DNA from 2 places in the Streptosporangium sp. NPDC000396 genome. Region 1 is predicted to be linked to the other one. Evidence: predicted binding sites of a transcription regulator. Region 1 holds the regulator's gene; the other holds the start of a gene.

Region 1 (3,878 bases):
GCCCGGGGCTTGAATTTCAGTCCTGCTTGGTGGAGCGATCCGTCCGCAACTTCTCGATCTCGGCCTCGAAGTCGGCCAGGGTCTCGAAGCTTCGGTAAACGGAGGCGAAGCGCAGATAGGCCACTTCGTCCAGCTCGCGGAGCGGGCCCAGGATCGCCAGCCCGACCTCGTGGGCCGCGATCTCGGCGGCCCCGGTCGCCCGGATGCACTCCTCCACCCGCTGGCCCAGCTGGGCCAGAGAGTCTTCGCTGACCGGACGTCCCTGGCAAGCCCGCCGCACTCCGGCGATCACCTTGTCCCTGAAGAACGGCTCGGTCACCCCGCTGCGCTTGCTGACCATGAGCAGCACGTTTTCCTGCGTGGTGAACCTGCGTCCGCATTCCGGGCACGTGCGCCTGCGGCGGATGGCCCCACCGTCGTCGGTGGACCGGCTGTCGATGACTCGCGTGTCAGGATGACGACAGAACGGACAGTGCACGCGCGTCGCCTCCTTGACCTGCCGAGCGGCCCACCTTCCTCATGCACCCCACAGCACCCGTGTCCGGACGCTTGCGCCCACCTCTCGAATGGTCGAGATGCGGTAATGGAAACACAATCTATGGTGAAGTGCACTGGGTTGAGCCACTAGATGTTGTGGTCCAACGGTAGGAGGGTCGGCCCATGAACGCAAGTTAAAGAGACCCCGCGAGCCGAAGTCGCTGATCAGCGCATCACACCGGCGTGTCGCCCCTCCGGCGCCCCTCTCAACGCGCGAAACCGTCGGGCAGATACAGCCGGGTTCCGGGCTGGATCACGGAGTCGGGCAACCCGTTGAGGTCCATGATCCGGCGGATCGTCGGGGCGGGGTCGCCCTCCACCGTCACCGCGTCCGCGATCTCCCACAGCGTGTCGCCGCGGTGGACCACGACCCAGGGCAGGCCCTCATGGCTTCTCCGCTCGATCGCCGAGGCCGCGTCGATGCGGGCGCCGACCCAGAGCACCCCCAGGGTGATCACGGTGAGTGCCGATATCACCACGATCCTTCCCCTCCTGGTGAGCTGGAGCGGCGCACCAGGGTATCGGACGTCTCCCACTGCCCCGGACCGCCGAGTGGACCTCCGCCCGGGTCGCCGCACCGTCGCGGTCGCGGCCGTCGCGGCCTTCGTGATCGTGGTCGTCGTGGTCGTCTTCATGATGGCCCCCCACCCCTTCGACCTGGCCGAACATATGTCGAAGAAAGATCGGCGAATCGAACACGATGTCGATCGAACTCCCGTACGATGTTGTACACCACACTGTCGTTGATTTCGAGAACGACTCGAACAATTGTTTGAATATGATCTTCAACGAGGGTACGGTCGCTGTGTGCGACACAAGCAATACAGACCGGGAGGCAAGGAGATCGTATGAGCGAGCATGACGAGAACGGCTCAGCCGTCAACGACCTGGCAGTGCGCAGGCGCGACTCGCTCGGCCTCACCCCCAGGCAGCGGAAGATCCTTGAGGTCATCCGCGACTCGGTGCAGCAGCGCGGCTACCCGCCGTCCATGCGGGAGATCGGCGAGGCGGTGCAACTCACCAGCACCTCCAGCGTGTCGCACCAGCTGACGGCGTTGCAGCGCAAGGGCTATCTGCGCCGCGACCCGCATCGTCCCCGTGCGCTTGAGGTGCGGCTGCCCGGCGAGCCGGTGCTGTGGGTGGATCCCGACTCCCGCGACGACGACGCTCCGGTCAGCCGTCCGACCGCGGCCTACGTGCCGCTCGTCGGCCGGATCGCCGCCGGTGGCCCGATCCTCGCCGAGGAGAGCATCGAAGACGTCTTCGCCCTGCCCAAGCAGCTCGTCGGCGAAGGCACGCTCTTCCTGCTCCAGGTGACCGGTGACTCGATGATCGACGCCGCCATCGCCGACGGCGACTGGGTGGTCGTCCGCCAGCAGCCGGTGGCCGACAACGGCGACGTGGTCGCCGCGATGATCGACGGCGAGGCCACCGTCAAGACCTTCAAGCGCAAGGACGGCCACGTCTGGCTGGTTCCGCACAACCCGAACTACGACCCGATCCCCGGTGACGAGGCCACCGTCCTGGGCAAGGTCGTGGCGGTTCTGCGCAAGCTCTGAGAAGACGGCGCCCGGCAGGCATCCAGACCGGCCCCTGCCCGGCCCACAAGGCCACAGCCATACGGCGAGACTTCGTCGCGGATTTTCGAGTGTGGAGACCCCGGGTTTCAACCGTGAGCCCGGGGTTTCGGCTGTTGGGGCGGCATCCTCCCGCCGCCCCGATCCGATCGGCTCGCCAGTCCGCACTCAAGAACCGGGCACTATCGCGAACTTCATCCATAAGCCCGCATACTCTCTCTCCTCATCCCCGCTCCCTTGAGATCCAGGGAACACCATCCAGGATGAAGATCCGCAGAGCATGCGCCGGCCGGGTCAGCGGCTCGTCGACTCTCTGATCACCAGGCGGGTGGGCACCCTGAGGGAGCCGGGCTCGATGCCGCTCAGCACGTCGATGAGCGCGGCGGCGGCCACCGCCCCACGTCTCTCGGCTTCGAGGCTGAGCACGGTCAGCGGCACGTCCCAGTGCTTGTCCTCGACCGTCTCGCACATGATCGTGACCAGCAGGTCGTCAGGGATGGCGAGGCCGAGCTTGCGCGCCGCGCCCAGCAGCGCTTCGCCGTACGTCTCGTTGAGACCGTGCACGGCGTCGGGACGGTCGGGCCGGGACAGCAGCCGCTCGGCGGCGGCGGCCGGTGGCTCGCCCGGCTGCAGCGCCTCAATGATCACGGGGTTGCCGTGCGCGTGCGACCAGGCGATGTAGGCCCTCTCGGTGTCGAGCGTGTAGGAGTCGGGCTCGGTGCCGGTCAGCAGCGCGATGCGGGAGGCGCCCGCGTCGCGCAGATGGCCGAGCAGCGCCTGGAGGGTGTCGTCGGAGTCGCTCTCGATGACGGGCACGTCGCGGAACCCCGGATCCAGTGGCGTGCCGTCCGCCACCACCGGCTTGCCGCGCTTCCTGCACTCCGACATGAACGGGTCGCCGTGTGCCGGATCCACGATGATCACCCCGTCGAGGGGGACCTTGCCCCAGAGGTCGGCGGGCAGCACCACGACCGCGTGGTCGCGTTCGACCGCGAGCATGGTCGCGCCCGAGGCGAAGGCGGCGTAGTAGGGCCGGTAGGTGTGCTCCCAGTGGCGCGAGCGGATGTGCTCGACCAGGATGCCGATCACCCCGACGCGGCCCGACGCCAGCCCGGCCGCGATCGGGTCAGGCTGGTAGCCGAGCCGTTCGGCCGCCGCTCGCACGATCTCCCGGGTGCGCTCCGAAACCCTGCCCTTGCCGCTCAAAGCATGGGAGACCGTCGTGATCGACAGGCCAGTCACGCGGGCGACGTCGCGGATGCCGGCTCGATTGGTCACTCGCGCATCCTCACAGATGAGAAAACGTTTTGGCAAACCCTCTTGACGATGCCAAAACGCTTTTGCAATGGTGCAGATCCCCTACCAGGAGATGCGTCATGGTCACCATCCGTTCCACCGCCGTTGCCGCAGGGCTGCTGTCGCTGCTGCTCACCGCCGGCTGCGGCGGCTCCTCCACCTCGGCCAACACGACCGAGGCCAGCGGCGACTCGTACGGCAACTGCAAGGTCACCGGCAAGCGCGGCGAGTTCACGATCAAACCCGTCACCGCCGACACGCTCAGCGTCCAGGGCGACCTGCCCTCTCCCGGCTGGTGGAACGGTGACACGGTCGCCGCCATCAAGGACGGCTACGAGTACTGCATGGCGGCCAACATCGCCTACCGCGCGGGCCTGTCCAAGCTGGCCATCGAGAACACACCGTTCGACGCGCTCGTCTCGGGGCGGACGAAGAATTTCGACATGGCCCTGGCCGAGATCTCCATCA
Region 2 (3,878 bases), on a different contig from region 1:
AGATCGGTTTCGTCACACCGACCGGCTGGGAGGGGGAGACCGTCGCGAGGTTCGCCTTCCTGCACCCCGACACCTCGATGGAGATCGTGGAGGAGATCCTGGCCACCATGGCGTGACGGCGAGGAAAGGTTCATCCCGTGACGAGACGGAGATAGAGCTCAGACGACCACCTGACGCAGTGAGCGGTGAGCCATCGATGAGCATCGACTATCCGGCCGTCGAGAAGGCGCGTGAGCGGATCAAGGCAGAGCACCTGAGGGAGCACCGCCCGCCGAGCAGCGCGAGGGGGCTGCACCACTTCGCGCTGATCTCCTCCGACGTCGAGGCGACGATCGCCTTCTACCAGGATCTTCTGGAGTTCCCTCTCACGGAGATCATCGAGAACCGCGACTACCGGGGATCGAACCACTTCTTCTTCGACATCGGAAACGGCAACCTGCTCGCCTTCTTCGACTTCCCAGGCCTGGACCTCGGCCCCTACAAGGAGGTTCTCGGCGGGCTCCACCACATCGCCCTGTCGGTGGACCCGTCGACCTGGGAGCGGCTGAGGGGAAAGCTGGAGGCCGCGGGTGTGCCGCATCAGATCGAGGGCGGCGCCTCGATCTACTTCAGAGATCCCGACGGGGTCCGGCTGGAACTGCTCGCCGACGCGCTCGGCGAGATGTACGGCTCCCGCGTTCTCTGAGGTCTCCCGGGCGTGAGCGCCTCCCGGGTGTGGGCCCCTTATGGATGCGGACGTCTCCCGGACGTACTGACCCGTGAGGTTGGGGACGCGGCCGGCCGCTCCGAGGGTGTGGAGCGGCGGCGCGGAGAGCCTTCCGGTAACCGGGGCGGTCGTGAACTCGTGAACCACCCGGCCATGGCCGGGAAGCCCCGGCCTTTGGGGCTGAGGAAGGTGCCAGACTAGGAAGATGCGCCTGTCGGATTTCTGGAACCGTATGAAACTGCACTTCGGTGATCCATACGCCGAGTCGTGGGCCCGTGACTACGTCATCGCCGACCTGGGCGGGCGGACCGTCAACCAGGCGCTGGCCGACGGCATCGCCGCCAAGGAGGTCTGGGGGGCGGTGTGCCGGGTGGCCGACGTCACCGGCTCGCTGCGCTGAGAGCCCCGGGCCTCTCGTCGGCCATGACCCCCGTCACGAGCTTTCGCCCTGGCGTCGCGGTGCGTCCGGCTGATCGGTCCGGTGTCGTGGGGAAAAGTCACAGGACGTGCTTAGGGCTGGGATGCGCCGTCCGGTAACTCCTTGATCATTTCGGCCGAGTGCCCGGGATTCCCGGTGCTCTCCTGACCGTGCGACGACCACAGGAAGAGCCGGCCGCTCCTGACCGGGGTGGCGAAGACGATCGTCTGTCTCCCGCTGCCCGGATGCCACACCCAGGGCAGGCGACCGTCGCCCTCGAGCATGCGACCGACAAGTCCCCGGGAGGGCGGCTCGGCCGCCAGGGACTCGAGATGAGACAGACGTCGCCGGGTGTACGTGACAGGCGCCTCGGATACCTCAGGGACTGTTTTCCCTCGGCATTCCCGCAGGTCGGTACGGCCGCAACGGATCCGGTGGAATGCCGGGGAACGTCGCCCCCGGGATGGGGCCCGCGCTCCTCCGGGGTGCGTGTCGGCCGGGAACACGCGATGTCGCTGAGCTACGATCGAACAGTCGTTCGGCTATATTGGACGCGCCGCCACTCATGGCGTGCTCTTCCAGAAAATTGTCGGTCGCACCCCGTAGCTTTCTGGCAACCGATCCAACCCGCGACCCTCCAAGGGGCTCCCATGGCAGCTAACGACCGCGAGAAGGCCCTCGAGACCGCGCTCGCCCAGATCGAGCGGCAATTCGGCAAGGGCTCCGTCATGCGCCTCGGCGACGAGGCCCGCGCGCCCATCGAAGTGATTCCGACCAGTTCCATCGCGCTCGACGTCGCCCTCGGCATCGGCGGGTTCCCGCGCGGCCGCATCGTCGAGATCTACGGTCCCGAGTCCTCCGGTAAGACCACCGTCGCGCTGCACGCGGTGGCCAACGCGCAGCGGAGCGGCGGCATCGCGGCGTTCATCGACGCCGAGCACGCTCTCGACCCGGAATACGCCAAGAAGCTGGGTGTCGACACCGACGCGCTGCTCGTCTCCCAGCCCGACACCGGTGAGCAGGCGCTGGAGATCGCCGACATGCTGATCCGGTCCGGCGCCGTCGATCTGCTGGTCATCGACTCGGTCGCGGCCCTGGTGCCCAAGGCCGAGATCGAGGGCGAGATGGGCGACAGCCACGTCGGCCTCCAGGCCCGCCTGATGTCCCAAGCCCTGCGCAAGGTCGCCGGCGCGCTCAACAGCACCGGCACCACCGCGATCTTCATCAACCAGCTCCGCGAGAAGATCGGCGTCATGTTCGGCTCGCCCGAGACCACGACCGGTGGAAAGGCGCTGAAGTTCTACGCCTCGGTCCGTCTCGACATCCGCCGCATCGAGACGCTCAAGGACGGCACCGAGGCGGTCGGCAACCGCACCCGGGTGAAGGTCGTCAAGAACAAGATGGCTCCGCCCTTCCGCGTGGCCGACTTCGACATCCTCTACGGGGTCGGCATCTCCCGCGAGGGCGGCCTGATCGACATGGGTGTCGAGCACGGCTTCGTCCGCAAGTCCGGCGCCTGGTACACCTACGAGGGCGACCAGCTCGGCCAGGGCAAGGAGAACGCCCGCAACTTCCTGAAGAACCACCCCGACATGGCCAACGAGATCGAGAAGAAGATCAAGGAGAAGCTCGGCATCGGCCCGCGCCTCGACAGCCCGGCCACCCCGCCGCCCGCCGCTCCGGCTTCCTCTCCCGCCCCGTCCGGTCGTGGGTCCAAGGCGGCCACCCCCAAGCCGGGTGACGTCTGACCCGGGTTGATCGATGAAGACGGGACCTGACTCCGGTCCGGCCGACGCGGCCGGGCCGAGGGACTGGGGTGCCTGGCCCGACGTGCCGGAGGCCGGACCCTCCGAGACGGGCAGCCGAGGGGGCGGCCGATCGCGGCGTTCACGCAGGGACCGGTCACGTGCCGGGCAGCCGGGTGCTTGGGATGCGTTCGTCTCCGCCGGAAACGGCGGCCCTATCCGGGGTGACGGCTCCGCGACGGGTGACGGCTCCATGGCGGGTGACGACTCCGCGACGGGCGGCGAGCTCGCCTGGGAAGACAGGACGGGCGGCGAGTCCGCCCGGGATGACGGCTTCTGGGGGGAGCCGGGAGAGCGCTCTGGCGAGGGGCCGGGAGGCCGGGGTGCTCGTGGGGCCCGGCGTGGCGACAGGCGGTCGCGGAGGAGTTCTCCGGGGAGCCTGCCCGACGGACCGGCCGAGGGCTCTCTGGCGAGCCGGGGGCCCGCCGCCGATCCACAGGCTGTGGCGAGGGCGATCTGCCTGCGGTTGCTGACCATGGCGCCGCGCACCCGGGCTCAACTCGCCGAGGCGCTGCGCAAGCGTGAGGTGCCCGAGGAGGCGGCCGAGGCCGTGCTTGAGCGGTTCTCCGAGGTCGGGCTCATCGACGACAAGGCGTTCGCCGCGGCATGGGTGAGCTCTCGTCACACCGGGCGCGGTCTCGCCCGGGGGGCCCTGGCGTCGGAGCTTCGTCACCGAGGCGTGGACGAAGACACGGTGAAGGAGGCGATGGACCAGCTCGACCCCGAGCAGGAGGTGGAGACGGCACGCAGGCTCGTGGCGCGCAAGCTTTCCTCCACCCGCGGTCTTGAGCCCGCTACCAGGACCCGGAGGCTGGCCGGCATGCTCGCCCGGAAGGGATATGGTCCCGGCCTGGCCTTTCGTGTGATTCGTGAGGCGCTTGAGAGCGAAGAGGAAGAAAATCCCGGTTTCTCGGCAGATTTTGATTACCCAGACGACTAGTTCAACCAC

What was found. The regulator LexA, encoded in region 1, represses DNA repair genes until DNA is damaged. The targets are predictions, from matches to a motif close to TCGAACANNTGTTCGA.
Region 2: recA (recombinase RecA) is a predicted target of LexA. The motif match lies at 1,651-1,666, and genes of this name have one in related genera.

Annotation. Positions count from the first base shown of each region.
Region 1 is NZ_JBIAZA010000011.1:119,386-123,263, forward strand. It holds gene nrdR (transcriptional regulator NrdR) at 17-478, opposite strand; gene ACFY2X_RS19360 (LysM peptidoglycan-binding domain-containing protein) at 744-1,016, opposite strand; gene lexA (transcriptional repressor LexA) at 1,386-2,096, shown strand; gene ACFY2X_RS19370 (LacI family DNA-binding transcriptional regulator) at 2,409-3,392, opposite strand; gene ACFY2X_RS19375 (ABC transporter substrate-binding protein) at 3,491-3,878, shown strand, end outside.
Region 2 is NZ_JBIAZA010000033.1:26,382-30,259, forward strand. It holds gene ACFY2X_RS38040 (pyridoxal phosphate-dependent decarboxylase family protein) at 1-116, shown strand, start outside; gene ACFY2X_RS38045 (VOC family protein) at 197-685, shown strand; gene ACFY2X_RS38050 (DUF3046 domain-containing protein) at 912-1,106, shown strand; gene ACFY2X_RS38055 (hypothetical protein) at 1,217-1,408, opposite strand; gene recA (recombinase RecA) at 1,775-2,872, shown strand; gene recX (recombination regulator RecX) at 3,123-3,869, shown strand.